DNA from 4 places in the Serratia sp. NA_112.1 genome. Region 1 is predicted to be linked to each of the others. Evidence: predicted binding sites of a transcription regulator. Region 1 holds the regulator's gene; each other region holds the start of a gene.
The links. Region 1 encodes CRP, which controls carbon source genes, mostly activating them, when cyclic AMP is high. Its sites were predicted from a motif close to ATGTGANNNNNNTCACAT; they were not measured.
Positions count from the first base shown of each region.

Region 2: deoC (deoxyribose-phosphate aldolase) is a predicted target of CRP. The motif match lies at 3,503-3,520, and genes of this name have one in related genera.
Region 3: ACUTQ5_RS12585 (YjcB family protein) is a predicted target of CRP. The motif match lies at 3,556-3,573, and genes of this name have one in related genera.
Region 4: ACUTQ5_RS05225 (sugar transporter) is a predicted target of CRP. The motif match lies at 3,831-3,848, and genes of this name have one in related genera.

Region 1 is NZ_JBQZFO010000018.1:15,874-23,949, reverse strand. It holds gene ACUTQ5_RS21260 (hydrolase) at 1-770, shown strand, start outside; gene ACUTQ5_RS21255 (YheU family protein) at 767-1,000, shown strand; gene ACUTQ5_RS21250 (phosphoribulokinase) at 1,152-2,021, shown strand; gene ACUTQ5_RS21245 (OsmC family protein) at 2,061-2,468, opposite strand; gene crp (cAMP-activated global transcriptional regulator CRP) at 2,848-3,480, shown strand; gene ACUTQ5_RS21235 (YccS/YhfK family putative transporter) at 3,535-5,610, shown strand; gene argD (bifunctional acetylornithine/succinyldiaminopimelate transaminase) at 5,654-6,871, opposite strand; gene ACUTQ5_RS21225 (aminodeoxychorismate synthase component II) at 7,003-7,578, opposite strand; gene ACUTQ5_RS21220 (helicase HerA-like domain-containing protein) at 7,677-8,076, opposite strand, start outside.
Region 2 is NZ_JBQZFO010000004.1:209,285-217,360, reverse strand. It holds gene deoB (phosphopentomutase) at 1-913, opposite strand, end outside; gene deoA (thymidine phosphorylase) at 1,108-2,433, opposite strand; gene deoC (deoxyribose-phosphate aldolase) at 2,503-3,282, opposite strand; gene ACUTQ5_RS11155 (NupC/NupG family nucleoside CNT transporter) at 3,654-4,931, opposite strand; gene ACUTQ5_RS11150 (TatD family hydrolase) at 5,132-5,908, opposite strand; gene ACUTQ5_RS11145 (patatin-like phospholipase family protein) at 5,905-7,026, opposite strand; gene ACUTQ5_RS11140 (CsbD family protein) at 7,037-7,222, opposite strand; gene ACUTQ5_RS11135 (DUF1328 domain-containing protein) at 7,281-7,442, opposite strand; gene osmY (molecular chaperone OsmY) at 7,600-8,076, opposite strand, start outside.
Region 3 is NZ_JBQZFO010000005.1:56,815-64,890, reverse strand. It holds gene ACUTQ5_RS12595 (penicillin-binding transpeptidase domain-containing protein) at 1-1,322, opposite strand, end outside; gene mrdA (penicillin-binding protein 2) at 1,425-3,350, opposite strand; gene ACUTQ5_RS12585 (YjcB family protein) at 3,634-3,915, shown strand; gene ACUTQ5_RS12580 (GNAT family N-acetyltransferase) at 4,015-4,878, opposite strand; gene ACUTQ5_RS12575 (glyoxalase) at 4,978-5,415, opposite strand; gene ACUTQ5_RS12570 (helix-turn-helix domain-containing protein) at 5,431-6,300, opposite strand; gene ACUTQ5_RS12565 (DMT family transporter) at 6,480-7,385, shown strand; gene ACUTQ5_RS12560 (FAD-binding oxidoreductase) at 7,723-8,076, opposite strand, start outside.
Region 4 is NZ_JBQZFO010000002.1:184,203-192,278, reverse strand. It holds gene ACUTQ5_RS05240 (MFS transporter) at 1-1,067, opposite strand, end outside; gene ACUTQ5_RS05235 (DoxX family protein) at 1,060-1,485, opposite strand; gene ACUTQ5_RS05230 (alpha/beta fold hydrolase) at 1,531-2,352, opposite strand; gene ACUTQ5_RS05225 (sugar transporter) at 2,580-3,770, opposite strand; gene ACUTQ5_RS05220 (hypothetical protein) at 3,909-4,091, shown strand; gene ACUTQ5_RS05215 (aspartyl/asparaginyl beta-hydroxylase domain-containing protein) at 4,139-4,825, shown strand; gene ACUTQ5_RS05210 (ABC transporter ATP-binding protein) at 4,822-5,538, opposite strand; gene ACUTQ5_RS05205 (ABC transporter ATP-binding protein) at 5,535-6,410, opposite strand; gene livM (high-affinity branched-chain amino acid ABC transporter permease LivM) at 6,407-7,693, opposite strand; gene ACUTQ5_RS05195 (ABC transporter permease subunit) at 7,704-8,076, opposite strand, start outside.

The sequences.
Region 1 (8,076 bases):
GTTTCTACAGCCCCTATGCCCATGGTCAACTCAACGCCTGGCGTGAAAAGGGCTGGCTCGGGGTGGTAATGCATTTTCGCGGTTGCAGTGGCGTGCCGAACCGCAAGCAACGCATCTATCATTCCGGTGAAACGGAAGATGCGCGCTTCTTCCTCCAGTGGCTGCGTACTACCTACGGAGAAGCCCCCACCGCTGCCGTTGGCGTCTCACTCGGCGGCAATATGCTGGCCTGTTATCTGGCACAGCAGGGCGCCGACAGTCTGCTGCAGGCGGCGGTGGTGGTTTCTGCGCCATTGATGCTGGAACCTTGCTCATGGCGGATGGATCAAGGCTTCTCGCGGGTTTATCAGCACTACCTGCTCGGCCAGTTGAAACAAAACGCCACCCGTAAACTGCTGCACTATCCTGATACCCTGCCGCTCAAGCTGCCGCAGCTCAAGGCATTGCGTCGGATCCGCGACTTTGATGATGCGATTACCTCGCGCATCCATGGCTTTAGCGATGCCACCGATTATTACCGCCGTTGCAGCGCCCTGCCACTGCTGCCGTCGATCCAAACGCCGCTGTTGATCATCCATGCCAAGGACGATCCTTTTATGACCGACGAAGTGATCCCCGAAACCGCCACGCTGCCGCACAACATTGAATATCAGTTGACCGAGTTTGGCGGCCACGTCGGTTTTGTCGGCGGTACATTGAAAAAACCCCATATGTGGCTGGAATACCGTATTCCATCCTGGCTTGCCCCTTACCTGGAAACAATCAAGTGATCATCCCCTGGAAAGAACTGGAAACCGAGACCCTCAATAGCCTGATTGAATCCTTTGTGCTGCGCGAAGGGACCGACTACGGTGAGCATGAACGTTCCCTGGAACATAAAGTGGAAGACGTGCGCCGCCAATTGAAAAACGGCGAGGTGCTACTGGTATGGTCAGAACTGCATGAGACCATCAACATCATGCCGCGCGGGCAGTTCCGTGCCGGGCAAGAAGAAATTTAGTGACTGTCGGTTCTATGACTGACGGAAAAAATCAGGTAACAATGAGGGATTGCAAACCAACGCGCGGAATTTTGCCCTTGGCGAAAAGGTGTCAAACAGACCAAAAATTTTAACTGACGCCTGCGCATTAAACACGGAGTGACCCATCACCATGTCCGCCAAACATCCCGTTATCGCAGTGACCGGCTCCAGCGGTGCCGGCACCACCACCACCAGCGTGGCGTTCCGTAAAATCTTTCAGCAGTTGAACATCCGCGCCGCGGAGCTGGAAGGTGACAGTTTCCACCGCTATACCCGGCCGGAAATGGACGCGGCGATCCGCAAAGCGCGCGATCTTGGCCGTCATATCAGCTATTTCGGCCCCGAAGCGAACGATTTTGGCCTGCTGCAACAAAGCTTTAGCGAGTACGGTACCAACGGCACCGGTCGTTCACGCAAGTATCTGCACACCTACGATGAAGCGGTGCCCTATAACCAGGTACCGGGGACCTTTACCCCGTGGGAAGCCTTACCGGCACCGACCGACGTGCTGTTTTATGAAGGGCTGCACGGCGGCGTAGTGACCGAACACAACGACGTGGCCAAGCATGTCGACTTGCTGGTCGGCGTGGTGCCTATTGTTAACCTGGAATGGATCCAAAAGTTAATTCGCGATACCGGCGAGCGTGGCCACTCCCGTGAAGCGGTGATGGATTCAGTGGTGCGTTCGATGGAAGACTACATCAACTACATCACACCGCAGTTTTCGCGCACCCATATCAACTTCCAGCGGGTGCCGACGGTAGATACCTCCAACCCGTTCGCCGCCAAGGCGATCCCCTCGCTGGACGAGAGCTTTGTGGTGATCCACTTCCGCGGCCTGGATCAGATCGATTTCCCTTATCTGCTGGCGATGCTGCAGGGATCTTTTATCTCGCATATCAATACGCTGGTGGTGCCGGGCGGCAAAATGGGATTGGCAATGGAGTTGATTATGGCGCCGCTGGTGCAGCAACTGCTGGAAGGCAAAAAAATCGGCTAACTTACCGGAGCGCGGCAACGGACCGCGCCCCTTTATCTATCAGGACACCGCGCGGATCTCAAAACTGTGGGTCACGCTGGCGGCCTTGCTCAGCATCAATGACACCGAACAGTACTTCTCGGCGGAAAGATTCACCGCGCGCTCAACAATTTTGTCACTTAAATCTTTACCGGTGACGATGAAATGCAGGTTGATATGGGTAAACAACCGTGGCGCTTCTTCGCGCCTTTCAGAGGTCAGCTTCACCTCGCAATCACGCACGTCGTTGCGTCCTTTTTGCAGGATCGACACCACATCTATCGCGCTGCATCCTCCCACCGACATCAGCACCATTTCCATCGGACTGGGCGCTTTATCGCCGGCGTTGCCGTCCATCAATACCTGATGGCCAGACGCGGATTCGCCCAGAAACGTCAACCCTTCCACCCACTTAACTCTTGCCTGCATGCTGGTCACTCCGGTTAATTTCTTAAAATCAGACTACGCTTTCGCATAGAAACTGGCAACGGAACCTGATGCTAATCATGCTGAAGCGAGACAACACAAGACACCCGCCTCACTCTGTGCTACAAACAGAGCCGCAATAAATCTTTCCGGGACACTGATTTCAGGGAAACTCCCAGGGAAAGGCTCCTTTACCGGTATGTTAACAGAATGTAGCTTGCAGCTCTCCCGGCAAGTTAATATGCTAGAGCGACAGCGTATATTTATGACACGCCTCAAAACCTGCTGCCAGCTACCATTAAAACAACGGCGACAGCACGTTTTACAGGGAACTCTGACCCCTGTGACACAAGGCAGCGATAACAACAGAGGATAACAGCGAATGGTTCTCGGCAAACCGCAAACAGACCCTACTCTCGAATGGTTCCTGTCTCATTGCCATATCCACAAATATCCATCCAAAAGTACGCTGATTCACCAAGGTGAAAAAGCCGAAACGCTTTACTACATCGTCAAAGGCTCCGTCGCGGTGCTGATTAAGGATGAAGAAGGTAAAGAGATGATCCTGTCCTACCTTAACCAGGGGGATTTCATCGGCGAGCTTGGATTATTTGAAGAAGGTCAGGAGCGTAGCGCCTGGGTTAGGGCGAAAACCGCCTGTGAAGTGGCTGAAATTTCCTACAAGAAATTCCGCCAGTTGATTCAGGTTAACCCGGACATCCTGATGCGCCTGTCAGCTCAGATGGCAAACCGTCTGCAGATCACCTCTGAGAAAGTGGGTAACCTTGCTTTCCTGGACGTTACAGGCCGCATCGCGCAAACCCTGCTGAACCTGGCGAAACAGCCTGATGCCATGACCCACCCGGATGGTATGCAGATTAAAATTACCCGTCAGGAAATTGGCCAGATCGTCGGTTGCTCACGTGAAACCGTTGGTCGTATTCTGAAAATGCTGGAAGATCAAAACCTGATCTCCGCCCACGGCAAAACTATTGTCGTTTACGGCACCCGTTAATCACTGAAAAAACGGCGCGATAATTCGCGCCGTTTTTTTATGCCCCTAGTCATCATGTGGCGCCGACTGATTTATCATCCGGAAGTTAATTACGCACTACGACAAACGCTGGTGCTGTGCCTGCCGGTTCTGCTCGGGCTGTTGATCGGCCAACTACAATACGGCCTGCTATTTTCCCTGGTTCCCGCCTGCTGCAACATCGCCGGGCTGGACACGCCTCATAAACGCTTCTTTAAACGCCTGATCGTCGGCGGTTCACTGTTTGCATTCAGCAGTTTGTTGCTGCAGCAAGCTCTGTTGTGGCAGTTGCCGCTGCCGATACTGATGCTCGGCCTGGCGCTGCTGCTCGGTGTCAACGGTGAAATAAGCCCGCTACACGCCCGTCTGCTGCCTGCTGCGCTAGTTGCCGCCATCTTCTCCCTCAGCATGGCCGGTACGGTGCCGCTTTGGCACGCGCCGGTGTTATATATCGTGGGCACGGCCTGGTACGGCCTGTTTACCTGGTTCTGGTTCAAGCTGTGGAAAGAACAGCCGATGCGCGAGTCGCTTAATCAGCTCTATCTGGAACTGGCGGACTACTTCGAAGCCAAATATTCGCTGTTGACCCAGCACACCGACCCGCAGACCGCATTACCTCCCCTGCTGGTGCGCCAGCAAAAGGTCATGGATCTGATCACCTTGCTGTATCAACAACTTAATTTTCTCCCCCATGCCAGCAATCTCGAACAAAAGCGCCTGCAACGCACCTTCCAGGTCGCGCTGGATTTGCAGGAACACATCACCGTCAGCCTGCACCTGCCGGAAGAGGTGCAAAAACTGGTAGAACAGAGCCAGGCCGAAGCCATTATCCGCCGCAATGCGCAGGTAATTGCCAATCGGCTGCGCACGGTGGCGCACGATATTCTCTACCACCAACATTCGCAACGCTTCAATATGGGCAATGAACTGACAGCATTGGAAAAAGTGGCGGCACAGCACCCGGAGAATCCGGTTGGGCAGTTCTGCTACTACCACTTCAGCCGCATCGCCCGCCTGCTGCGTACCCAGCATCCACTCTACCGGCGTGACCTGATGGCCAATCAAAACCGCCTGCCGTTTTGGCCGGCGCTGGTCAGTTATCTGTCGTTCAAATCCAATGCCATGCGTAATGCGGCACGATTAGGCGTCACGCTGGCGGCAGGCAGCAGCCTCGGGATGATGTTCAACCTGCCGAAACCCTACTGGATCCTGCTCACTATCATGCTGGTAAGCCAGAACGGCTACAATGCCACCCGGGTGCGCATCCAGCACCGTGCGCTCGGTACTCTGGCCGGACTCGTCATCGCCGCCGGTCTGCTGCAATTACAACTGCCCGAAGCCGAGACCCTGAGCGTGATGCTGGTGATTACGCTGCTGGCCTATCTGGTTTCACGTAAAAACTACGGATTGGCGGTTATTGGTTTTACGGTGACGGCGGTCTACACCCTGCAACTGCTGGCCCTCAACGGCACACATTTCCTGGTGCCGCGGCTGATCGACACGCTGATCGGCTGCGTGCTGGTGTTCGGCAGTACCATCTGGCTGTGGCCACAGTGGCAAAGCGGATTACTGCGCAAGAATGCCCATCAGGCGCTGGAAAACGATCAGCAGGCATTACGTCTGTTGCTGGAAGAGCAAGAGCCAGATCCCAGTGCACTGGCCTACGCACGTATGCAGGTCAATCAGGCGCACAATGCGTTATTCACCTCGCTGAATCAGGCCATGCAGGAGCCGGGGTTTGAATCGAACTATCTGGCGGATATGCGCCTGTGGGTGACGCACAGCCAGTTTATTGTCGAGCATCTGAATGCAATGACTATCCTGGCGCGCGAGCACTATATGCTGACGCCAAAGCTGGCGGAGGAGTATCTGCAATCTTGCGAGATTGCGCTGCAAAGCTGCCAGCAACGGCTGGAGTACGACGGGCCGAGCAGTGGCAACAGCATTATGCAGCCGCCGGATTTGCACCCTGAGATGCCGGTGACCGAAATGGAGCGCCACCTGCGGCGCATTCTTTCGCACCTGAGCGTCATGCATACCATCTCGTCATTAGCCTGGAGCCAACGCCCACACCACGGCATCTGGCTGAAACGCAAACTGCGCGATGAATAAGGGCGCCACACGGCGCCCGGTTAACCATGCAGCAAATAGCAAATTAAGCGTTAATCACGTCCTGCACCGCCAGCTCAAACAGCGCCATACCCTGGTCGATGTCTTGGGTTTCCACCACCAGCGAAGGGGCAAAGCGGATCACATTTGGCCCGGCATTGAGGATCATCAGCCCACGAGCGGCAGCTGCGGTCAGGAAATCGCGCGCTTTGCCGTGGTATTGCGGTGTTAATTCAGCGCCAATCAGCAGGCCCATGCCGCGAATATCGCTGAAAACACCGTACTTCTCGCCAATTTTCTTTAACGCCTGCACGTATAACCCATGACGCAACTCAATGCCGCTCAGCACTTCCGGCGTATTGATCACGTCCAACGCCGCTTCCGCCACAGCACAGGCCAGCGGATTACCGCCGTAAGTGGTGCCGTGGGCACCGACCTGCATCACCGAGGCGATCTCTTCGGTGGTCAGCATGGCACTGACCGGGAAACCGCCGCCAAGCGCTTTGGCCGTGGTGAGAATGTCCGGCGCCACACCATAATGCATATAGGCAAACAGCTTGCCGCTGCGCCCCATGCCGCTTTGCACTTCGTCGAACACCAGCAGCGCCTGGTGCTTGTCGCACAGTTCGCGTACTCCCTTGAGGAATTCGGCGTTAACCGGGGTAATGCCCCCTTCCCCCTGGATCGGTTCCATCACCACCGCACAGGTGTGGTCGTCCATCACTGCTTTCACCGCCGCCAGGTCGTTGAAGGGGACGTGCACGATGTCAGCCGGTTTTGGCCCAAAACCATCCGAATACTTGGCCTGCCCACCCACCGAGACGGTGAATAGCGTGCGACCGTGGAAAGCATTATAAAACGCGATGATTTTGGTTTTATACGGACTGTGGCGGGTAATGGCGTAATGACGAGCCAGCTTGAAGGCCGCTTCGTTGGCTTCTGCGCCGGAGTTGGCGAAAAACACCCGGTCGGCAAAGGTGACGTTGATCAACTTGGTGGCCAGACGCAGCGCCGGCTCGTTAGTAAAAACGTTGCTGGTATGCCACAGGGTTTCGCCCTGCTGTTTCAGCGCCTCGACCAAAGCCGGGTGACAGTGCCCTAACGCCGTCACCGCAATGCCGCCTGAGAAATCGATATACTCTTTCCCCTGCTGGTCCCACACGCGGCTGCCTTTGCCCCTGACCGGAACAAACTGCGCGGGTGCATAAACAGGCAGGATAACCTGGTCAAAGGTACTGCGGTTAACTGCGGATTTTTCGGTCATTATGGGGCCCACCCTGAATTTGACTCAGTCTTTTGGTTGCGATCAAGTGAGAATATAATCACAAAATATGCATAAAAAACCAATAAAGGGCAAACGCAAATCGTCTTCGCAGTTAAAAAAAACTTAACCAATTAACTTTTAAGGAAATTATCCAACAGCTGGTGGCCCTGCTCGCTAAGGATGCTCTCCGGGTGGAACTGTACCCCTTCCAGCGCCAGTTGGCGGTGACGGATCCCCATAATTTCATCGTGTACGCCGTCGCGCTCGCTCCAGGCCGTCACTTCAAAACAGTCCGGCAAAGTAGCGGCCTCAAGCACCAGCGAGTGGTAGCGGGTCACGGTCAACGGATTGTTCAGCCCGTGAAAAATACCGCTGTCGAAATGCCGGATCGCCGAGGTTTTACCGTGCATTACCTCACGGGCACGCACTACCTTAGCGCCAAAGGCCTGCCCCAGTGCCTGGTGCCCCAGGCAAACGCCAAGGATCGGCAGCTTGCCGGCGAAATACCGAATAGCTGCCAGCGAGATGCCGGCTTCGTTTGGGGTGCAAGGGCCAGGGGAGATAACCAAATGCTGCGGGGCCAGCCTTTCGATATCGGCCAGTTGCAGTTCATCGTTACGCTTCACCAGCACTTCGGCACCTAATTGGCAGAAGTACTGGTAAAGGTTATAGGTAAAAGAATCGTAGTTATCGATTAGCAGCAGCATAGGGGTTCCAACAAACAGCATAGTAAGGGGCTCGCCCCGATTGACACCGGTGCATTATACAACGCCCCTGCAATACTGCCGCCAGCGATAATTTCAGCTTACTTTTTGCGACCGCCCATAATCGACCCCAGCACCCCACGCAGGATCTGGCGGCCAAGGTCGCGCGCCATGCTCTTGGCGGCGGTCTGGACGATACCGTCACGCTTGCCACCGCGCGGGCCGGTGGAACCAAACAGGATATCGTTCAGACCGCCCATCAAGCCACCGCCCGCCTGCTGCTGCGCCTGTGGTTGCTGCGCCGGCTGACCCGGTTGCGGCGTGCCGACGGTAGCAAAACCTGACGAAGATAACTTCTCATAAGCGGATTCTCGGTCAATCATGTCCTCGTAGCGGCCATACAGCGGCGACTTGTTGATCGCACTGTTCAGCCCTTCGGCCCCCAGCATGCCCATTTTGGATTCCGGTGCGATCACCATCGCTCGCTCCACCACATTTGGC
Region 2 (8,076 bases), on a different contig from region 1:
AATCAACGAAGTTGGTGAACACAATGGTGTTGTCGCCGGCTTTTTCCATTTCAAGCAGGGTGGCGTCGAACAGCGCGTCGATACCGGTCGCCTTGACCTTTTTGGTGATGCCCACGTTAGCGTAAATGTCGGCGATTTTACCGATAGACACCACTTCGCCGCCCTTCTCGTCCACCAGCTTTTTCAGCACGGTTGGCGCCGGTGGCTCTACTGCCAGGTCATGACGGTTGCCGGTACGCTGGAAATTGCCCGGCTTGTCGCCCAGGAATGGACGCGCGATCACGCGGCCAATGTTATAACCGCCTTCGGTCAGTTCTTCACGGGCGATTTCACACAGCTCATACAGACGGTCCAGGCCGAAGGTCTCTTCGTGACAGGCAATCTGGAAGACCGAGTCGGCAGAGGTGTAGAAAATCGGCTTGCCGGTTTTCATGTGCTCTTCGCCCAACTGGTCAAGGATCACGGTGCCGGAAGAGTGGCAGTTGCCGAGGTAACCCGGCAGATTGGCGCGCTCAACCAGCTTGTCCAGCAGCTCCTGCGGGAAGCTGTTGTGCTCGTCGCTGAAATAGCCCCAGTCGAACAACACCGGCACGCCGGCAATTTCCCAGTGGCCTGACGGCGTATCCTTACCGGAGGAGAGTTCGCTGGCGTGAGCATAGGCGCCAATGATGTCTGCATTGCGATCCAACCCCTGCGGGAAGGTACCGGTGGACTCTTCCGCCGCTTTGCCCAGGCCCAGACGGCTCAGGTTAGGCAGGGTCAACGGGCCCTGACGGCCAACGTTGGCTTCACCGCGCGCGCAAACCTCGGCAATATGGCCCAGAGTATCGGAGCCCTGATCGCCAAATTTCGCCGCATCTTCACTTGCGCCAATACCGAATGAGTCTAGAACCATAATAAATGTGCGTTTCATCTGTACTCTCCTGCGTGTTCTCACGCTATTGCGGCTGCAAAACTGCAATCGCCCTTAATTCTCTAAATTTATACCCAATGGATTTCGAGTTGTAGCTAGGCGGCTAGCGCGTGTATCCCCAGGAGCTTACTCAAGTAAGTGACTGGGGTGCGCGCGTGCAGCCAACAACGCTACAGCTTGAAAGACGAAGGGAATCACTCTTTAGTGATGCGCTTGTAAACCACTGGCGTCGCTTCCGGCGCCTTGTCGCTCAGCACCATCGCACTGCGTACCGCTTCGGCCGCCTGCTGCCAGCTTTCTTCGTCGTTGGCATGGATCACCGCCAGCGGCTGCTGGGTATCGACTTTATCGCCCAAACGCGCCATGCCGGTCAGGCCGACGCTGTAGTCGATATTATCGGTCGCACGACGGCGACCACCGCCCAGCGATACCACCGCCATGCCCAGCGCACGGGTATCCATCGCACTGATGATACCCTGTTTTTCGGCGTAAACCGGTTTACTCAGGGTGGCGGCCGGCAGGTAGCTGTCGTAGCGCTCGACGAAATCGATCGGGCCCTGTTGCGCCGCCACCATGCGACCAAACACTTCCGCCGCTTTACCATTGTCCAGCACCGCCTGCAGCTTGGCACGCGCATCGGCATCATCTTTCGCCAGGCCGCCGGACAGCAGCATTTCCACGCACAGTGCCATCGTCACTTCCAGCAGGCGTGGGTTACGGTATTCACCGGTCAGGAAACGCACCGCTTCACGAACTTCGACCGCATTACCGGCGCTGGAAGCCAGTACCTGGTTCATGTCAGTCAGCAGTGCGGTAGTTTTGCAGCCTGCTCCGTTAGCCACACCGACAATCGCCTGTGCCAGATCGGCCGACAATGCGTAGGTTGGCATAAAGGCGCCGGAACCGACCTTCACATCCATCACTAACGCATCCAGCCCTTCGGCCAGCTTTTTCGCCAGAATCGAGGCGGTGATCAGCGGGATAGAATCCACCGTGGCGGTGATATCACGGGTCGCGTAGAAACGCTTGTCCGCCGGTGCCAGCGAACTGGTCTGGCCGATAATCGCCACGCCGACGTCCTGGATGATTTTACGGAAGGCATTGTCGTCCGGGAAAATATTAAAGCCCGGGATCGCCTCCAGCTTGTCCAGCGTACCGCCGGTATGCCCCAGGCCACGGCCGGAAATCATCGGCACATAACCACCGCAAGCCGCCACCATTGGGCCGAGCATCAGCGAAGTCACGTCGCCCACACCGCCGGTAGAATGCTTGTCGACCAACGGGCCGTTCAGCGACAGACTTTTCCAGTCCAGCACGGTGCCGGAATCACGCATCGCCATGGTGAGCGCCACGCGCTCCGGCATGGTCATGTCGTGGAAGTAGATGGTCATCGCCAGGGCTGCGATCTGCCCTTCGGAAACCACATTGTCACGGATCCCATTGATGAAAAAGCGGATTTCCGCTTCGCTCAACGGCTGACCGTCACGTTTTTTACGAATAATTTCTTGCGCCAGGAACAAGGCATCCCCCTGTTTTAGCTAATGTAGAGTGCGGGCAGGCGCCATTTCACGCCTTGCCGACGGAATCGATCAGTAACCGCTGCCAGATGGCTCGGCACCGTGGCCCAGCGTCGCCAACAGGCTGGCTAACAGGCTGGAAGCCCCGAAGCGGAAATGACGCGCGTCAGCCCAGCCCTCACCCAGAATACGATCGGCAAGTTGCAGGTAATGCAGTGCGTCTTCCGCCGTACGCACACCGCCGGCCGGCTTGAAACCCACCGTCTTGGCGACGCCCAGATCGCGGATCACCGACATCATCAGCTCGGCGCTTTCCAGCGTCGCGTTGACCGGCACTTTACCGGTTGAGGTCTTGATAAAGTCCGCGCCGGCATTGATGGCAATTTCCGAAGCCTTACGGATCAGATTGGCCTGCTTGAGCTCACCGGTTTCGATGATCACTTTCAGTAGCACGTTGGCGGCCAGACAGGCCTGCTTGCACTGTTTCACCAGCTCAAAACCGACCAGCTCATTACCGGCGATCAGTGCGCGATAAGGGAACACCACGTCCACTTCATCGGCACCGTAAGCGATAGCCGCACGGGTTTCCGCCAGCGCAATCTCGATATCATCGTTGCCATGCGGGAAGTTGGTGACGGTCGCAATGCGGATGTCTGGCGTCCCCTGCTCACGCAGGGCCTTGCGCGCCGCCGGGATAAAGCGCGGGTAAATGCAGATGGCCGCGGTATGTCCGGCCGGGCTGTTCGCCTGACGACACAGCGCGATGACTTTCTCATCGGTGTCATCATCGTTCAGCGTGGTTAAATCCATTAAGGTCAGCGCACGTTGCGCTGCTGCGGTTAATTCGGTCATAAAACTCTCCAACTGAGAACCTGAGTGTTGGCGAGCGGACTTGGTTCCTTGAAGATAGCGCTGGGGAACGGGTTCCCCCATCGGCAACTGAGATCCTTCTCACCGCACATACCCTCCGCATCGCGCAGGGTCAGTAATAGCTATTTGAACACGATCGCCTGGGGCTATTCGCTATCACAGTCACACTATATGAAATAACTCTGTAACAGACAGGAATTATATGTGAAGAACATCACAAAATAACGCGATATCGTTCACAAATTCGCTAAAGAAACGGGCAAAGACAGCGAGCACAACATCCTGTGCCCGTGCTAGAAGTATAGGCGCTGTCCTGCAATAGAGCCTGTTGCCCTATGCAGGACAGTCCGGGCTTACAGCGCCAGGAAGAACCCGGCGATGGTTGCGCTCATCAGGTTGGAGAGCGTCCCCGCTGCCACGGCTTTCAGACCGAAGCGTGCGATGTCGTGACGGCGATTCGGTGCCATGCTGCCCAGACCACCGAGCAGGATCGCCACCGATGACAGGTTGGCGAAGCCGCACAGGGCAAAGGAGATGAGCGCCTTGGTATGGGTTGAAAGCACCTGCAGCCCCTCTGCCGCCACCACGTCGTCCGGACGTAGGTAAGCGCCAAAGTTCATGTAGGCAACAAATTCATTCACGATAATTTTCTGGCCGATAAACGAGCCGGCGGTCATCGCTTCATGCCAGGGCACGCCGATCAGGAAGGCTATCGGTGAGAACACCCAGCCCAGGATCAGCTCCAGCGACAATTGCGGATAGTCGAACCAACCGCCGATACCGCCGAGAATACCGTTCAACAGAGCGATCAACGCGATAAACGCCAACAGCATTGCGCCAACGTTCAGCGCCAACTGCATACCGGAAGCTGCACCGGAAGCCGCTGCGTCGATCACGTTGGCCGGGCGGTCTTCTTCCGCGATCAACTTCGTCGCATCGTCCTTGTCGTGGGTTTTTTCGGTTTCCGGCACCATCAACTTGGCAAACAGCAGGCCACCCGGTGCGGCCATGAACGAAGCGGCAATCAAGTATTCCAGCGGTACGCCCATCTGGGCATAGCCTGCCAGCACCGAACCGGCCACCGAGGCCAGGCCGCCACACATCACGGTAAACAGTTCAGACTGGGTCATGGTGGCGATATACGGGCGCACCACCAGCGGAGCTTCGGTCTGGCCAACAAAGATATTGGCGGTAGCCGATAGTGATTCCGTCCGCGAGGTACCCAGCAATTTTTGCACGCCGCCGCCCAGCACGCGGATCACCAGCTGCATGATACCGAGGTAGTAAAGCACCGCAATCAGCGAGGAGAAGAACACGATCACCGGCAGGACGCGCAGCGCAAAAACGAAGCCGCCGCCGCCAAAGACTTCAAACATCTTGTCGGAAACCAGACCGCCGAAGATAAATGAGATCCCCTGATTACCGTAGGCAATCACGTTAGCCACGCCCGCCGACATACCGCCAAGAATGGCGCGGCCCACCGGGACATACAGCACCAGCGCACCGATGGCGACCTGAAGAACGAATGCCCAGCCAACGGTGCGGAACTTAATCGCGCGGCGGTTGCTGGAGAGCAGCACGGCGATGGCGATCAGCACCGCCATGCCGACCAGGCTCATGATGAGTTGCATGAAAAATATCCCTGTTGCGAAAAAAAAGAAATGCATCCCTGTCCGGTTGTACCGCGAGGGTTGCTTATGAGTGATTTCGGGGTGCGATTATACGGAGCGAGAGGATACCCGCACCGATTTATGTCACAAATGTATACAACAGGAAGCAAATGAAAATCTTATAACGTGACATTCATCACGTTTAAGTCGCATTTTAACGCTCAGAGAGTAAATAAGGCGTGAGTGTTGTGTTGCAGATGGGCGGCAATCTCATCCGGGGATTCACAGCGCAGTTGGCACAGCGCATGGAACACTTCCACCGCGCGCTCGGGGCGGTTGGGTTGGCCCTGGTAACCGGCCAGCGGCATATCAGGCGCATCGGTTTCCAATAACAGCGAGGTCAGTGGCAGTTGGGCCATCACATTGCGGGTTTTCTGCGCCCGCTCATAGCTGATGGTGCCCCCTACGCCAATGTAATACCCCAAGCGAATAAACGCCTGCGCCTGCGACAGGCTGCCGGCAAAGCCATGTACTACACCACGCCGCGGCACTTCGGTGCGACGCAGCATTGCCGCCAGTTGATCGTGACTGCGGCGCGAATGCAGGATCACCGGCAAATCATATTGCTTTGCCAGCTTCAATTGCGCGGTTAACACCCGCTGTTGCCGTTCGAACTGCGGGTTTGCCATATACAGATCGAGGCCAATCTCCCCCACCGCCACCAGCTTCGGCGGTTGGCTGGCCAGGAATTCTGCCAGTTGCTCCAGCTCCGGTTCATGGTGCTTGGCAATATACAGCGGGTGTAGCCCCAGGGCGGCAAACAGCGGTGGATAATCGCGTGCCAGCTTTAACACCCGCACAAAACGATCGGCGGTCACCGTAGGTACGATAATCCTTCGCACACCCGCTTGCTCCGCCAGTGCCAGGCTTTCAGGCTCATGATCGCTAAAGGGTGGGAAATCGAAATGGCAGTGGGTGTCGGTGAAGTCGTGCATCACAGCAGGCCCCCCTCGCCCGGTGGTACTTCGCCCGGCAAAATAATGTCCATCGCCGCCAACTTGGCTTCCGACGGATTGGCAAGATCACGCGGATGGCTGATGTCGGTAATGATCGGTGAAGGCATGATCACGTTTTCCGGTTGGATCAAACGGCGTGACAGCGCCTTTGTCACCTTCATGCCGTCCAGTTTGTCCTGCTCTACCAGCCAGTGGCCAACGGTCGCCAGGAAGTAGCGCCCGCACTTACGGCCCAGGTGATAGTCCTGATTGAGCGACGTGACACGACTCCCCAGAGCATTACTGGCTAACGGTTTCGGCGGGAAAATCTCGAAGATGCGCAGCTTGCCGGGCGGCTTCTCAATAAACTGCTGGATGCGGTGGTAACTTTGCTCGTGGTGTTGCAGGATGCGCACCATCTGCTGCAGGCTGCTTTCGCTCAGCCAGTGCTCCATGCGTTTCATCCACTGCGGCGTGTAGTACATCTGCGACGGCACGGTGCGGATCACCACGATGGTATCCGCGCCACGGCGATAGGCTTCTTCAACCGGGATCGCATCGCTGATGCCGCCATCCTGATAGCTGACGCCGTCCAACTCCACGCCCATGCGATAAAAACCGGGGATGGCGCTGGATGCTTTGATGGCCGGCAGCCAGCTTTCGCGTTGCGCGGGCAGGTAGGTCGGTTCGAAGTCATCACTGCGGCAGGCACACATCAGGAATTCACGGCCATCAATCAGGCTTTTTTCCGCAACGTCCATCGCCAGCGGTAGCTGTTGGGTAGTGGTATCGAGCAGCCAGTCGAGATCGATAAGATGCCCGCCGCGCACAAAGCGCAACGGGTTAAAGAATTCAGCGGAAGTGGTGTAGCGGGTGATCACCCGTCGCGCGTAGCCCATCTGGCCACAAATAAAAGCCGAGAGGTTTTGCGCGCCGGCAGAAGTGCCGATCATCAGATCAAAAGGATTAAAACGGGCACGCTGGAATTCGTCCAGCACGCCGGCAGTAAAAATGCCGCGCTGCCCGCCCCCTTCACATACCAGCGCCATTTTACCAGGCCGGTAAGGTTTATACGCCAGCGGTTCGATATTGCCGAGCGTGATGGGTATTCTGTATCCCAACCCTGCATCCTCAGTGAGACGTTTTACCCGAGGATACCTTGTCTTGCTCTCTTCCGTAATCCTCTTGCAGTACACCAGAGAGGCAATCATTGCTGCCCATCAGCCAGATGCAGTCGCTGTCAGACCACTGCGCCAACCTCTGACACACCCGGCCCTTCAGCTGTTTCCAGCGTCCGAGGATAATGTCGCTGTTCATGACTGACCTCCCTACTGCGAGAAAACAGATTAAGCTTTGTTACACTTTGAGGATAAAGCTAAGGGCGTCGGCGGCCGGTAAACAGGCTGACCAGGAACAGAATGATCCCTACGACGAAGACGATTTTTGCAGCCCAGGCGGCGGTACCCGCCAGTGAACCAAAACCTAATGCTGCAGCAATCAATGCGATGACTAAAAAGATAATGCCCCAACGAAACATAAGCTTCTCCTTACCATAGTGAAAAAACGCATCGCAATCCGTGCCCTTCTCGGGCGCAACCAGACTACAGGTCAGTTTCTTTTTTTGATGGTGCATCCTGGGCTAGCCTCACGGCTAACCCAGGATTTGGTGCTTGTTGTTACGCTTGCTAAAAAATTTATGGCTTAACGACCAGGTCGTTTTTAACGCTTTTCACACCGTCGATAGCCTTGGCAATGCTTTCAGCACGTTCTGACTGCGCCTGAGTTTTCACTTCACCGGAAAGCTGTACCACACCGTCGGTGGTTTCTACTTTCACGTTACGCGACGGAACAATGTCATCGGCCAGCAGTTTGGCCTTCAGTTCGCTGGTCGTCGCAGTATCACCGGCATAGGCCTTTATGGACTGCTTGCTTTCGTCTTTCACGTGCAGCTTGTCGCTGACGGATTTGACGCCTTCCACCTTACCGGCCACTTCAACCGCGTGCTCGGCCTGCGCCTGGCTGCCGACGAAACCACTCAGGGTGACGGTGCCTTTTTCAGTTTTCACCGAGATATCAGAGCTGGCGATGGTTTTGTCATCAACCAACGCAGTTTTAACTTTAGCCGTTGTTGCGCTGTCATCCATGTAGCCGTCAACTTTTTTCATGGAGCT
Region 3 (8,076 bases), on a different contig from region 1:
GTTATCGACAATGGCCGATAAACGCCGTAGGAACCAATAGTGGCATATTCACGCGCCATCTGTAACGGCGTGACCCGCAGACCGTAGCCAAAGGAGAAGGTAGCACGTTCGATATCCGCCCAGCGCTCACGGTGCTGAGGCAAGTAGCCGCTGCTCTCGTTACCAATCCCCAGGTCGGTCGGCAGCCCGAGACCGAAACTTTTGTAAACCGCCGGTAACACGGTAGCAGGCAGTGCCAGTGCAATATGTGAAACGGCGATGTCACTGGATTTTTGCAGTACTCCGGTAATGGTCAGTTTCGTCCAGTGGCCCACGTCCTTGATTAAATGACCATTTACCCGGTAAGGCGTGGTATCCAGCACGGTATCCGGCCTGATTAGGTGGTGCTCCAGCCCGACCATCACCACCACGGGTTTCACCGTGGAGCCGGGTTCGAAACTGTCGCTGCTGCATACGTTGCGAATATCTTTTGTCGGCGTACCTGCAAAGTTGTTTGGATTAAATGACGGGTAGCTGGCCATGCCCAGCACCTCGCCGGTATTCACCTTCACCAACACCGCACAGCCGGAGTCTGCCTGGTTGGCCACCACGCCATCACGGATCTGCGCATACAGCACGTACTGGATAAATTTGTCGATGCTCAACGTGACGTTCGGCGGAGGCACAGGATCGACATTTTTGATCACGCCAATCACCGCTCCGCTGCCATCCTTCTGGTAAACGCGCAGCCCGTTCTTGCCCTGCAGCAGGTGGTTAAAGCCCAGTTCGATGCCTTCCAACCCCTGATTATCCTGTCCGACAATACCGATCAGCCCAGCAGCATCCTGACTCATCGGATAAAAGCGGCTGAAGTCCTGCTCGGTGCTGACACCGGTCAAATGCAGCTTGCTGATATAGCTGGCATTATCATCTTCAACCTTACGTGCCAGATAAACAAAACGCTTGTGGGCATTAGTCTGAATCAGCTTCTGCACCTCGGTCAGCGGCATCTTCAGCACGTTGGCCAGGCTCTGCCAGCGTTCATTGGTGATATCGGTATGGCTATCGAGAATATGTTTGGGATCCAGCACGATATCGCGTGAAGACACGCTCACGGCCAGCGCTTCACCATTGCGGTCGGTGATCATTCCCCGGTTGGTCGGCAACACCTGGGTGCGGATCGAACGCTGATCCGCCTGGTCAGTCAGTTGCTGATGCTCCAACAGTTGTAAATAGCCCACTCGAAACGCCAGCAGGAAAAAGCAAACCAGTATCCCGGCGCAGATCCAGCCAAAGCGAAGGGTTGAATAATTTTTACCGCTTTTTTTTATTAATGGCGCCACTGTTAACCCTGCGTTTTTATTAAAGTTATGTAATGATTTCAGTCTACCCTGACGAAAATCTTTAGAAGATTGCAGTTTGTAAGAAAGTAAAAACAAACGCGTTTACTGTTGCACATCCGCGCTGTCGTTTAACCCCGGCTTAACTTCCTGTCCTTGCTCAGGCTGCGGAGCGTTGGCCGGGTCAAATATATGGTCGAGGATCGCCCGCGCCGTCGGCCCTGCTACCACACCGTCACCACCGCCGTTTTCCAGAATCAGCGCCATCGCTACCCGTGGATTTTTATAGGGGGCAAACAGCGTATAGAAGATATGATCACGCAGCCGCACCGGGATCATTTTGGCGTTATAGGTCTGATTTTCTTTCAGCCCAAACACCTGTGAAGTCCCGGACTTGGCGGCAATTTGGTACGGCGCGGTATGGAACAGCTTGTAGCCGGTCCCGTTTGGCAGGTTGGCCATACCATACATGCCGTTGCGCACAATGCCCCAATACGGCGATTTGGCATCGCCAATCTGCGCGGTCTGCTTCGGCGGTTGATAGAGGCTCACCTGGCGACCCTGGCGCAGGGAATACAGCAAATGCGGGGTTTTCACCTTGCCGTTATTGATAAGCGTAGTGAGTGCCTTCACCATCTGGATTGGCGTGGCGACCCAATATCCCTGGCCGATACCCACCGAGATAGTATCCCCCTGGTACCAGGTTTTTTTATGCACCCGCTGCTTCCATTCGCGGCTTGGTAAGACACCGCGATATTCTTCGTTAAGATCAATGCCGGTAGCCTGGCCGTAACCAAACCTGCTCAGCCAGCTATGAATGCGGTCAATGCCCATTTCATACGCCACCTGATAGAAGAAAGTATCAGCAGACTCTTCAATCGCCTTGGTCACGTTCAGCATCCCATGGCCGCTTTTCAGCCAGTCACGATAGCGGCGCTGAGTCCCCGGCAATGTCCAGGTCGGTGCGCCAAAGAAGGTGGTATTGGGGGTGATCACCCCGGCGAACAGAGCAGAAGTCGCCATGTAGGGCTTCACGGTAGATGCCGGTGGATAAAGCCCCTGGGTTACGCGGTTAATCAGTGGCAAATCGGGGTTAGCCAGCAAGGATTTATAGGCGGAATAACTGATGCCCTTCACGAAAGGATTGGGATCATAGCTGGGGCTGGAAACCATCGCCAGAATACCGCCGTCACGCGGATCCTCGACCACCACCGCCGCTCGCTGCCCCTTCAATACCGACTCGATATACTGCTGCAGCGACAGGTCGAGCGTCAGATAGATATTCTTGCCCGCCTGTGGCGGCTGCTCCTTCAGCAGGCGAATGACCCGTCCGTGGTTATCCACCTCCACTTCCTGATAGCCGGTAGTGCCGTGCAGTTCAGACTCATAATAGGCCTCAATGCCCTGTTTGCCGATATTGTGGTCGGCGGCGTAGTTCTCACTAAGACCGGCTTTATCCAGCCGCTTCAAATCAGCGTCATTGATTTTCGATACGTAACCCACCACATGAGCCAACTCGGCACCGTACGGATATTCCCGTTGCTGATAGGTATCGATGGTTACCCCATCAAAGCGGTACTGATTGACCGCAAAGCGCGCCACCTCAGTCTCGGTCAGTCCGCTTTTCAGCGTCACCGGCTTGTAGCGACCGTTATGGTGCATATCATCTCGAAAGGCAGTGATGTCTTCGGGGCTAAGATCGACAATCGGCGTCAGCTGTTGCAGCAACGCGGTCATGTTTTCGATTTTGCTGGGGACGACCTGAAGTTGGTAAAGCGTAATATTACGCACTAATGGGATGCCGTTGCGGTCGAAGATCAACCCACGACTCGGGGCAATCGGCACCATTTTAATGTCGTTCTGATTGGAGCGAGTTTGGTAGAACCCATGCTGTTTGACCTGCAATCGATACAGGTTGGCGACCAGCACGCCAAAACAGGCGACGACCAGCACCATGGCCACGCCGGCACGGCGAATGAACAGCATTTCCTCTGCGGAATGATCACGAATTTTATCTTTTAATCGGGCCATGCGTGGCGAGTTACCTGTCAGACGTCACAATTTCCCAAGATAAATCAGGGTCGTGAAAAGTCGGCAAGCATAGCGTTATTGGCAAAGTCTCCCCATGAAAAGGTTGCTAATGAAATGGCATAAATGTTTCAGCATGTTGGAATGTTACCAAATGCCGATTTTTCTGCCGCTCAGGGATTGAGACGTAATTTATGCCAGTGCTACAATGTGACGCAGATCACACTAATTAATTTTTGCCCGCACAGCCCCCACCGGTTGCGGATTTTTCCAAGGACCATGTTCGATGAGTGCCATTGCCACAGGTTTTATCATGATGCGCTGGGAATTACTGAGCGCCGTTATGATGTTTATGTCCAGCCAGCTAAACGTCGTTTGCCGTAAGACCAGCCGCAACGGCATGGCATTTATGTTCAGCAGCCTGGGGCTGTTCACCACCTGCTGGTTCGTCATGGGCCTGATGGGCATCAGTTTCAGCCAGGAAGGTTTTACGCAGTTCTGGTCACACGCCTGGGATATTTATGTCGAAGTGGCCAGCAACACCCCCACCAACTGGCCACTGCCGTAAATACCGCTGCCCGGCAGTTGAACTCAACCGCCGGGCCAGAAAGAACTACCGCTATGCCACCTTATGGCAATGCACCGCCGCGAACCCTTAATTTCAATTCTATGACCAGGCTTGCGAAACCAGTGCAAAAGTCTGTGCAAGATGACAATCCTGTCTTTGAGGTGTGCCACGAACCATGATGGTGGGCGTATCAATACAGGGTAAACCCCGTCCAATCAGCCATTCGCCAAGACCGGTATCCAGCGGTGTATCTACCCGTACAAACTGACCGCTGCAAGGCTGGCACAAGGCATCAATCAGGGCAATGGCCCCGGTAAGCTCAGATGCAACCACCGGGCCGATCACACTGCCATAACCAAAACGACGTCGCAGGGCAAAACCCACAGCAATACCCTGTCGTTCCAGCACCAACACCTGCTCGGCATTTGCCAACAATGCTACCCACAACGGCTGACGCTGCAGGCCACTGGCGGCAAAATCCAGCTCAGTCAGTAAGGCAATGTCCGCTGGCAATGCCGGGCGCAGGGTTAAAGCTGGCGGCAAAGGCTCGGTATTGCGCATTGGCAGCTCCCGGCATTGATGTTGCGCCAAGGGCCCCAGATCGATAAACCCCAACTGCCGATACAGCGGTTTTCCTTGATCGCTAGCCACCAGGTGAAGCTGATAATCGCCCAGGGGTGTCATCAGTCGCTGCATCATCGCCCTGGCAATACCTTGCCCACGATGCTGCTCGGCAACAATCACCAACCCCAGCGTGGCACGTTGTTCACCCCACAACCAACGCAGCGCACAACCCACCACCTTATCTTCGGCCTCGGCTATCACACCGGCCCCCAATGACCACGCCAGTTGCCAATCTTCCCCTCGATGAGGCCACTGCGCCTGCTGCGACAGCTCGAACGCGGCCGGAAGATCCTTTTCAAGCATTGGGCGTAGCTTTATGCTCGGTTTTGCCTGGGGCACCTTTATCTCCTGATTCAAATACCGTGAATGTAATACGCCAAACGGCTACCGCGTCATCTATTCCCTCGAAGATTCTCTGGGGAGAACGTTGATTAACGATTAATCACGCAACCAAGGGGTAAAGGTCACGCCGATCAACAGCCCTTCCGGGCTGAGCAAGCGGGTGACGCTCTGGCCCCAGGGTTCTTCACGGTTAGCTACCAGCAGGCGATAACCGCGATCAATCAATCCCTGAGTTGCCAGTGCCATATCGGCAACGTCAAACTCCATCCAGGCCTGTGGTACCGGCAAATCGGCCGGCCATTGCTCACTGCCGAAGCAGGACTGTGCGGCCTGCGCCAACGACCACAGGGCGAAGTGTTTCACGCCCTCCAGCACACCATGTTCAGTCAGCAAATAATCGGCATTGCCGTCCATCGGCTTCAGCGGCAGCCCCAGCGCATCCGCGTAGAACGCTTTACTTTGTTCCGTTTGCTGGGTAATCGGCCCAAATCCGGCGATAAACAACACGCCCAGTCCTGCGAACTGCTGTTCCATGTTCTCTCCTGTTGGCTAACGCCCCCGACGCATTTGTGTCGGGGAAAATCCATAGGCCGCCTTAAAGCGGTTACTGAAATGGCTGGAGGAACTAAAACCGCATTCCAGCGCAATCTGCGTCAGTGGCAGCAGGCTGTGACGCAGCAGTTTTTCTGCCTGCTGCAGCCGCGCGCGCATCACAAACTGGTGTGGTGCCAGACCGGTGTCATGTTTGAACATCCGGGCAAAGTGGAACTCACTCAGCCCCGCCTGCGCCGCCAGGTCTGCCAGCAACAACGGTTGGTCTAGATGCTGCTCAATATATTCTTTCACCCGTCTGGCAACCGCTGGAGACAGGCCGCCGCGGACCTGCGGCAACGCCCATTGCAGTTGGCTGTAGCGCTGGATCAGGTGCGACATCAACAGGGTTGTGGCACTGCTGAGTGCCAGTTGGTTGCTGCGCTCCTGCCAGTTACAGTTAAGTAAAAACTGGCGATACAGCAGTGTGATCTGCGGATCCTCGCCAAAGGCGCATGATTCGAGGTCAATCGCCGCCGGGCTGCGATCCCAGGTTTGCTCTGCCACCTGACGCAAATGACGATCGGTGCAGTAAAGGTGCACAAAAGACAAATCGCTGCGCACGTCCCAGGTAGATTCATACTGACGCGGCATAATACAAAAGCGATCCGGCCCGCCGCCGTTCTTCCAGCCACCGGGGACTTTTTGATAACACTCATAACCGTCGGCAACATACAGACTCAAAGTATGGTGATCGGCGCTTTCCTGGGTAATACGGTCGTTGCAGTTGGACCAAGCGGCCAGTTCCACGCCAGAACCCAGCCGCACGCTGTTGTGCAACCGCGCTTTATGTTCCCGCAGTGTTTCAAACGCCTTGTAGCCGGACATCGCCGCCTCCCTTTTCACCCATCCCTCCAGTGTAGAGAGTGGCGCAGCGCCACACCAGCCGTCAGTCCGCGCTATTGCCAAAAAAAGCGCAAGAATATGCAATTGCCAGCAAAGCACGGAAAGCACGGCGGCGTGCAGTGGCTGATACTGCCTTTCTATTGTTTTCGCCGGAGTTTATTATGAACACGCTGCTGTACCTTGCTGTGGTGCTGATTTGGGGCACCACCTGGATTGCGATTACCCTGCAACAGGAAGGGCCAGTGGCCATTCCCGTGTCCATCAGTTACCGCTTTGTGGTCGCCGCGCTGGTGATGTTGGTCATTCTGCTACTGGCACGTCGCCTGCGCCGCATTGCTCTGGGCGACCATCTGTTTTGCCTCCTGCAAGGCTGCTGCGTGTTCGGGTTTAACTTTTACTGCTTCTACCATGCTGCGGCCTATATCAGCAGCGGGCTGGAGTCGGTGATTTTCTCAATGGCGGTATTGTTCAACGCGGTCAACGGCATGATTTTCTTCCGCCAGCGCCCCAGCCCGAACCTGCTACCGGCGGCGGTGCTGGGTATCACCGGGATCGTCGCCCTGTTCTGGCAAGATCTGGTCGCAACACAAATGGCACCGGAGCTGTTGAAAGGCATTGGGTTAAGCGCGCTCGGCACTTTCGGTTTTTCACTGGGCAATATGATCAGCTCCCGTCACCAGCGGCGCGGACTGGACATTTTGTCCACCAATACCTATGCCATGAGCTACGGCGCAGTCCTGATGGCGCTGATCGCCCTGGCTCAGGGCGCGTCATTTCAAATTGAATTCAGCACCCGCTATATCGGTTCGCTGCTGTATCTGGCAATTTTCGGTTCGGTGATTGCCTTTGCCGCCTATTTCAGCCTGCTGGGCCGTATTGGTGCCGGTGCCGCAGCCTACAGCACCCTGTTGTTCCCACTGGTGGCACTGAGCATTTCAACAATCTATGAAGGCTATCAGTGGCACCTGAATGCGGTGATTGGCCTGTGCCTGATCCTGCTCGGTAATCTGGTGATGTTCGCCAAACCGGGCCGGTTCACGGCTTTCTGGCGACGCCGGGCGGTGTAAATAAAAGCGTCTTTGCTACCCGTTGGTAACACCTGACTAACGACCGACCCGGCTTACCGCCTTAAAAAAATCCCCCGAAATGTTCGGCTCCTTTTACGCGCTTGAGGCTGAGAAACCGCTACAATTTTTTGCGGACAGACTCACCAACTGTGCCGTATTGGGTTTTAGGGAGTAGCGGAACCAGAAACACTGTTAACTGGTCAATTTAAATGGGTATTTATTGTTAAATCATTAAATTACCGTCTAATAGGTGCTACTGATAAACTTTGCTATGCCGAAGAAATAACGCCCCTACATGTATACCCAGATGCCAGAGGCGAGCGTTTAGTCAGATCGGCTACTCATCTTGCAAAAATTTGACGTTAATAAAAATTTCAAAGGGATCATATTGTTGACGTAACTCACATAGTCGTTGCCAGTTTTTCGGCAGATAACAACATTCAACTTGTTGGGCGCGAGATTCAAGATCGAACTCATTGATATAACTGCCGCAAGAGAGTTCAGCCAGTTTGTCATAAAGAGAGAGAAGCCATTGACGATTAGCTAGATCGTCTTGCTCTTCATACCATTGCAAATAAGTAGAGACAAAAAAACGACCTTTCACCGAGTAAGCTGCATCGGGGAAGGTTTGTTCCCCACGCCAGGTTAAGAGTGTAATGCCTGCTGGTGAAGGCTGTTCTGGCAGAGCCAC
Region 4 (8,076 bases), on a different contig from region 1:
GCCAGCCCGCGTCCGCGCACCCAGTTTGGCAGAACGCCTTGTGCTGCACCGTTCAGTGAGGTCAGCGCGATAATCCAACCGGACCCCAGCGCCAGCAGCAGTAACACCGCCAGCCACTGCGGCGGTGCAATCGACAGCAAAGCCATCACCACGGCGGTGATCACTGCCGCCAATAACACCAGACCATCGGCGTTCAGCCGCTGACGTAATCTTGGCAACAGCACTGCACCGCCGATCGCTCCCGCTCCCACTGCGCCTAGCAGAATGCCATAGAAACCGGCGGTACCGCCCAGCATCTGACGCGCGACGAGCGGCAATAGCGCCCAGACCGAACTGGAGAACACAAAGAACACCGCCGCCCGCAGCAGCACCACATGCAGCTCACGGCTGGCGCGGGCATAGCGAATACCGGCACGGAAAGCGCCAAAGAAATGCTCGGAAAGCCCGTTATCCTCCACCTTCGGCCTGCGCCACCACAGCAGGGCGGTAACCACGAACACATAACTCAGTACGTCGGCACCGTAGACCGCACCGGCACCGAAGCTGGCCAACAGCAGCCCTCCCGCCGCCGGGCCGATGGCACGGGCGATGTTTATCCCAAGCGAGTTCAGCGCCACCGCATTTCTGAGATCGGCTCGCGGTACCAGCTCGGGCACGATAGATTGCCAGGTCGGCCCCATCAGTGCCCCGCCGATACCGCCGATAAAGGTCAGAGCCAACAAATACTCGACGGTCAACGCGCCGTTTTGCGACAGCAGCAGCAAGGTGCCGCTGACGCAGGCCAGTAAGATTTGGACAAAAATAAGAAAGCGACGACGGTCAAGAATATCGGACAGCACTCCCGCCGGGATCGCCAGCAGGAATACCGGCAGCGTGGCGGCGGTCTGCATCAGCGCCACCGCCGACGGATTGGAGGACAAATCCGTAACCAGCCAGGAACTGGCGACGTCGCGCATAAAACTGCCAACGTTGCCCAGCACCGTGGCTCCCCACAACACCGCGAATACCGGGATCTTCAGCGGCGCGAAACCACCGGGTGCTGCTTTGTCCTGTGCTGATTCAGCCATCTTTATGCTCCTTGAGATCGTAAAGCGCCACCAGCAGCAACGCCCCCGCCAGTCCGATATGTTCAAAAAATCCGTTCATGCCAATAAAACGCTCCGGCGGGCTCATGTCCCAAAAACGGTTGGCCATTAGCGTGGCAGCCAGAGTGAATCCGGCCAGCGCCAATGCGCCGAGCCAGCGGTAAAAACCGGTCAGGATCAACGCCGAAGCCCCCAGTTCCAGCACCACCACCAGCCCGGCAAACAACGCCGCTGGCTGTAGACCAAAATGGGTCATTTCTGCCATGGCACCGTTAAAATCCAGTGCCTTGACCAAACCGCCCTGGATATAAGCGGCGCAAATCGCCAGCAACATCAGCCAACGAAGCAAAGGAGTATCAACAGCATGTCTGACTCGAGAAATAAAAGCGGCAGTGCTCATAGTCGGCTCCGGTTCACAGGCAAAACCCCCATCCGGGTGATGGGGTCAAGACTGGATAAACGCCAGTAAATCGGCATTGAACCGGTCGGGGTCGGTTTGTGCCAGCCCATGCGAAGCCCCCGGATAGACCTTCAATTCAGCCTGCCTGATAAGCTTAGCAGCTTTCAAAGCCGATGCAGCAATCGGCACAATCTGGTCGTCATCGCCATGCACCAGCAGCGTCGGTTTATCAATCGCCAGCAGGTCGGCGGTGTAGTCGACTTCGGAAAACTCACGCACGCAGTCGTACAACCCCTTCACCCCGCCCTGCATGCCCATCAGCCAGAAGCTATCCATCAGCCCGGCATTAGCCTTGGCCCCCTTGCGGTTGAAGCCGTAAAAAGGCACCGCCAGATCCTTGAAGAACTGAGAGCGGTTTTCTGCCGTTCCGCTGCGAATGCCGTCGAAAGCCGACATCGGCAAGCCCTCTGGGTTGGTCGGGTTCTGGAGCATCAGCGGCGGCACCGCGCCCACCAGTACCACCTTCGCCACCCGCGTGCTGCCGTGACGGCCAATATAGCGCGCCACTTCACCACCACCGGTTGAATGCCCCACCAGGATCAGATCCCGCAGATCCAACGCTTCGATCAACTCCGCCAGGTCGTCCGCATAGCGGTCCATGCTGTTGCCGTCCCAGGTTTGGTCGGAGCGGCCATGACTGCGGCGATCGTGCGCAATAACGCGGTAACCGCTTTGGCCGAAGAACAGCATTTGGTTATCCCAGGCGTCGGCGGATAGTGGCCAACCGTGAGAAAACAGGATGGGTTGCCCGCGGCCCCAATCTTTATAGAAAATGCGCGTGCCATCTTGGGTGGTCAGGATGCCCATAGGTTATCTCCCGGTGGTGGTAAGGGTAGGTCTTCCGGGTTAACAGTAAGGCAGGAGAGGAAACGGTGATAACGGAATTATTTTCGGATGATCGCGAGTTTTTTTGCTGAAGATCCCGGCGTTGTCTCAATGCACAACGCCGGGTGGCTAGGTCAGGATAGAGAGAATTTAAGCCGTGGGGAGAGGCCTGATAGTGAGCCGGCGGCCCACTATCAGAGCGCGGGAAGTTAGCGGATCTGGTGGTGTTGCAGGCGTTCGCTACGGTAAAAGTTCAGCAGACACCAGCCAAGGGCGATCAACGCCAGCGGGGCCGCGACAAAACCGATGTTGCCCATGCCCAGATACTGGCTGACCTGATTACCCAGCAGTGCGCCAGCACCGATGCCGAAGTTATACAGCCCAGAATAGATTGACATCGCCACATCGGTAGCGTCCGGAGCAAGGTTCAATACCCTGGCCTGCATCGACAGGCCAATTGCCATGATCGCCATGCCCCATACCGCGAACAACACCGTCAGGTGGTTTTCATCGCCGGAGGCCGGTAACAGCAGCAGCAGGCTCAGCATCAATAAGCCGATGGCGCCGATGAAAAAGCCCGACGGGAAGCGTTCGCTGAAGCGGCTGAACAACAGACTGCCGACGATCCCGGCGGCACCGAACAGCAACAGCATCAAGGTAGTGAAGTTTTCCGACAACCCGGCTACGGTCTGAATAAAGGGTTCGATATAGCTGTACGCGGTAAAATTCGCCGTCACCACAATGATGGTCAGCATATACAGGCTGACCAACGCCGGGCGCTTAAACAACATTGGCACGCTGGCCAGGGAGCCGGAATGCTCGCTTTTCAGCACCGGCAGCAAACGCCACAGCAGCACCAGCGCCAGCGTGGCGCAGACGGCGATACCAATAAAGGTCATGCGCCAGCCGAGAATTTGACCCACGATACGGCCCAGCGGCAAACCGAGCACCATCGCCAGCGCGGTTCCCCCGGCCAGCAGGCCCAATGCCTGTGCCTTTTTACCCGCCGGTGCGACCCGGATCGCCAATGAGGCGGTGATCGACCAGAATACCGCATGGGCCAGCGCCACACCGGCACGGGAAATCACCAGCGTGGTGAAGTTCCATGCCACGGCGGTCAGCACATGGCTGGCGATAAACAGGATAAATACCCCGATCAGCAGTTTGCGTCGCTCAATCCGGCTGGTCAGCAGCATACACACCAGCGAACTGGCGGCGACGATCCAGGCATAAATAGTGATGATCAATCCCACCTGCTCGGTCTGCATCGAGAAGCTTTGGGCGATATCACTCAGCAACCCGACCGGAATAAATTCGGTGGTATTGAAGATAAAGGCCGAGACGGCAAGTATGACCACGCGCAACCAGGCAGTTGAGCGAGAGACCTGAGTGTGTTCCATGTTAAACGGGATCCGGACGGGTGCGGGAAGTAGCCATATTTTAACCAATCGGCTGGATAAATGCGATATGCGTCACACTTTTATTAAGGTACTTTTTTCGCCAGCCTTTTGCCATCCACGGCCTGCGCACCGATTGCCGTGGTGGGATTTGATGATATTGAACTGGCCGCCTCCCCCAGTTACCAGTTGACCACTTATCGCCAGCCGATGCAGTCGTTGATTGCCGATGGCATTCATTGCCTGACGCAGGCTTTCGAGCCGGACGGCCAACGTTTGTATAACGGTGAATTAATCACCCGGCAGTCGCATATTAAACAATAATAATATCAACGGACGGCGAGAGCTTTGGTCACGTTAATTGAGGTCATATGTCAGCTATCTATGATTGGTCAGTGTTGGTATTCCGCCGCATTTACGATCGCCGCATCAGCAGTGCGCCGGTGCTCGACAGTACCCAACTGTTCCCCGACGCCCAGCGTTTTACCGCCCAGTGGCCGCAGATCCGTGATGAGGCATTGACTCTGGCGCAAGATCTGCACAATATTCCGCGATTTCACGAGATAATGAGCGAACAGGCGTCGATCTCTGCCAATGACGCACGTGACTGGCGCATGTTTATCATGCAGGCCTACGGCCAGCCGATAACCCGCAATCTCGCCCGCTGCCCATTATTGGCCAGCCTGATCGCTTCCTCCCCCGATGTGCTTTCCGCCTCGCTGTCTTTCCTGGCCCCCGGTAAACAGGTGCCGGCGCACCGTGGCCCGTTCCGTGGCATTCTGCGCGGTTATCTGGTGCTGGCAATGCCCAAGGGTGCCGATGGTCTGCCCGCCGCCGTGTTGAAAGTCGACGGGCAAGAATACCGGCTCAATGATGGGGAATTTATGCTGTGGGACGATACCTTCGAACACGAGGTGTGGAACGACAGCGATCAGGTGCGCACCGTGTTGCTGCTGGATATCCGCCGCCGCGATTTACCCACCGGGCTGCGGATGTTGTCCAACGGCATTATTGCATTGGTACGGTTGAACGTACGCTGGATCCAGCGCCAGTTCTAGGCCCCCCCCAGATAGGCTTTCCTTACCTCCTGATCGTTCAACAGCTCCGCACCGCTGCCGGTCAGGCGAATCTGGCCGTTGACCAGCACATAGCCGCGATCGGACAGTTTGAGCGCGTGGTTGGCATTCTGCTCCACCAGAAACAACGTCATACCGCCACGGGTCAGCTCCCGTAAAATACTGAAGATCTGTTTGACGATGATCGGCGCCAACCCGAGGCTCGGCTCGTCCAGTAACAACAGTTTTGGCCTGCTCATCAGCGCCCGGGCGATCGCCAGCATCTGCTGTTCACCGCCGGACATGGTCATCGCCCGCTGGTTACGCCGTTCCTTCAGGCGTGGGAACAAATCAAACATGCGCAGTAAATCCTCCGCTACATAGCGGTTGCCGACGGTAATGGTACCCATCAACAAGTTTTCCTCCACGCTCATATCCGGGAAAATACGCCGCCCCTCGGGAGCCTGAGCGATACCGCTGCTGGCAACATAATGGGTGGAACGGTGGCTGATATCTTCGCCACGAAACAGGATCTGCCCGCCGCTGATGCGCGGCTGGCCGAAGATGGACATCAGCAGCGTCGACTTACCCGCGCCGTTGGCGCCAATCAGCGCCACCGTCTCCCCTTCATTCACCTGTAGCGAGACCTGCTGCAACGCCTGTATAGGGCCATAAAACACGTCTACGTTGCGAAACTCCAACATCACATTGCTCATCCCGCCAGTTCCTCTTCGTCCGCGCCAAGGTAAGCGGCGATTACCCTATCGTTATGCTGAATTTCTTTCGGCGTGCCTTCGGCTATCACATCACCGTGATCGAGCACAATCACCCGATCGGAGATCTCCATCACCATGCCCATATCGTGTTCAATCAACAACACCGTGATACCGTGGTGCTGACGCAGAAAACGGATAATGCGGCTCAGCGTCGCCGTCTCCACCGGGTTTAGCCCGGCTGCGGGTTCGTCGAGACAGATCATCTCCGGCGTGGTGCACATTGCCCGGGCAATCTCCAGCCGCCGCTGCTGACCGTAGGACATCTCCCCCGCCAGCCGGTTGGCGCAATCCACCAGTTCCACCACTTCCAGCCAGTAAAAGGCGCGATCCAGCGCCTGGCTTTCTGCCCGACGATAACCCGGCGTATTGAGCACGCCAGCGATCAGATTACGGTTGCTCAGCATGTGCTGCGCCACCAGCAGGTTCTCCACCACCGACATTTCACGGAATAAACGGATGTTCTGGAAGGTACGCGCCAGCCCGGCGCGATTGACCAGGTGGGTGCCGCCAAACATTTTGTAGTAAACGCGCGAGCCGAACCGCTTTGGATTCACCCAATCGCCGGCATGGAATTTCTGCCCCAGCACCTGGATCACGTCGGTCGGGCGCTTATAGGTATTGAGCAGGATCGCTCCGCCGGTGGCACGGTAAAAACCGGTCAGACAGTTGAATACCGTGGTTTTCCCGGCACCGTTGGGGCCGATCAGCGCGGTGATGGAGCCACGCTCCACCGCCAGATTGACGTCATTGAGCGCCTTGATGCCGCCAAAATGCATCATCAGATGCTCAACCTTCAGGATAGCGTCGCTCATGGCTCTACCCCCTTGCGCGGAGCAAAGCTGGAACGGCTGATGCGCACCAGCCCACGGGGCCGCCAAATCATCATCGCCACCATCAACACGCCGAACAGCAGCACCCGGTACTCGGCGAAGCTGCGCAACAGCTCAGGTGCCACCGTGAGTACAAACGCCGCCAGCACCACACCGATGGTCGACCCCATACCGCCCAGTACCACGATCGCCAGGATCAACGCCGACTCAAAGAAGGTGAATGAGGTGGGGTTGACGAAGCCCTGATAGGTGGCGAAAAACACCCCGGCCAGCCCGGCGGTGGAGGCGCCCATCATAAAGGCCGACAGCTTCACCAGAACGTGGTTCAGCCCGAGGGAGCGACAGGCAATTTCATCCTCGCGCAGTGCCTCCCAGGCCCGACCAATCGGCATGCGCGTCAGCCGGTGCTTGATGTACAGCACCAGCAGCACCACCAGGAACAGCACCGCATAGATAAAGATAAATTTCAGGTTGGGGTTATAGGCGATACCAAGGAATTCGTGGATCGGCACGCCGCCGTCCTTCGCCCGCCTGCCAAATTCCAGGCCAAAAATCGTCGGCGCAGGCACCGAGACGCCGTTGGGGCCACCGGTCAGCGACATCCAGTTATTGAGCACCAGACGAATAATTTCCCCGAACCCCAGCGTGACGATCGCCAGATAGTCGCCGTGCATGCGCAGCACCGGGAACCCCAGCAGCGCACCGGCCAGCGCCGCCATCAGCGCCCCCAGCGGCAGCATCGCCCAGAACCCCAGCCCGAGATACTGGTAACCCAGCGCCAGGCCATAAGCGCCAATGGCATAAAACGCCACGTAACCGAGATCAAGCAGCCCGGCCAGCCCGACAACGATGTTCAACCCCAGCCCGAGCAGCACGTAAATCAGCCCCAGGATCGCCACCGTCAGCAGATATTTGGTGGCGACAAACGGGAACAACAGCGCGATCACGGCCATTAACGGAACTCCCCAACGCAGGCTGGTTTTTGCCCCTATCGCCCGGACATATACCCCGTCATTACCGCCGTCAAAACGCGTCAACAGCTTGCGCCCCGGCGCGGTTTGCAGAAACAGGCTCAGCAACAGCCGCCCGGCCATCACCGCGGCGATAATCCACGCCAGGCGGCGCGGTTCAAAGTTAAAACTGTATCCGTTGAGAACAATACCGACGATAGGCCCGAAGACGATCAAAGCGATCAGCCCGGCCAGCACCGCATCCAGCAAGCTGCGTTTAACGTTCAGCCCTGGGTGAACCCTAGATTGCGACATAGTTTTCCCCTCAAACCTTAGCGACCATTGGCCGACCGAGCAGGCCCTGAGGGCGGAAAATCAGGATCACCACCAGCAAACCGAAGGAAAACACGTCTTTGTAATCGGAGTTCACCATGCCGGCAAACTGCGCCTCCGCGACGCCCAGCAGCAGGCCACCAAGCATCGCGCCGGGTAACGAACCAATGCCCCCCAGCACCGCAGCGGTAAAGGCCTTGATGCCGATAATAAAGCCGACGTAGAAATCAAAGGTGCCATAGTTCATGGTGATCAACACCCCCGCCAGCCCGGCCATGGCGGCACCAATCACGAACACCAGGGAGATCACCCGGTCGGTGTTGATGCCCAGAATAGACGCCATCTTGCGATCCTGCTGGGTGGCG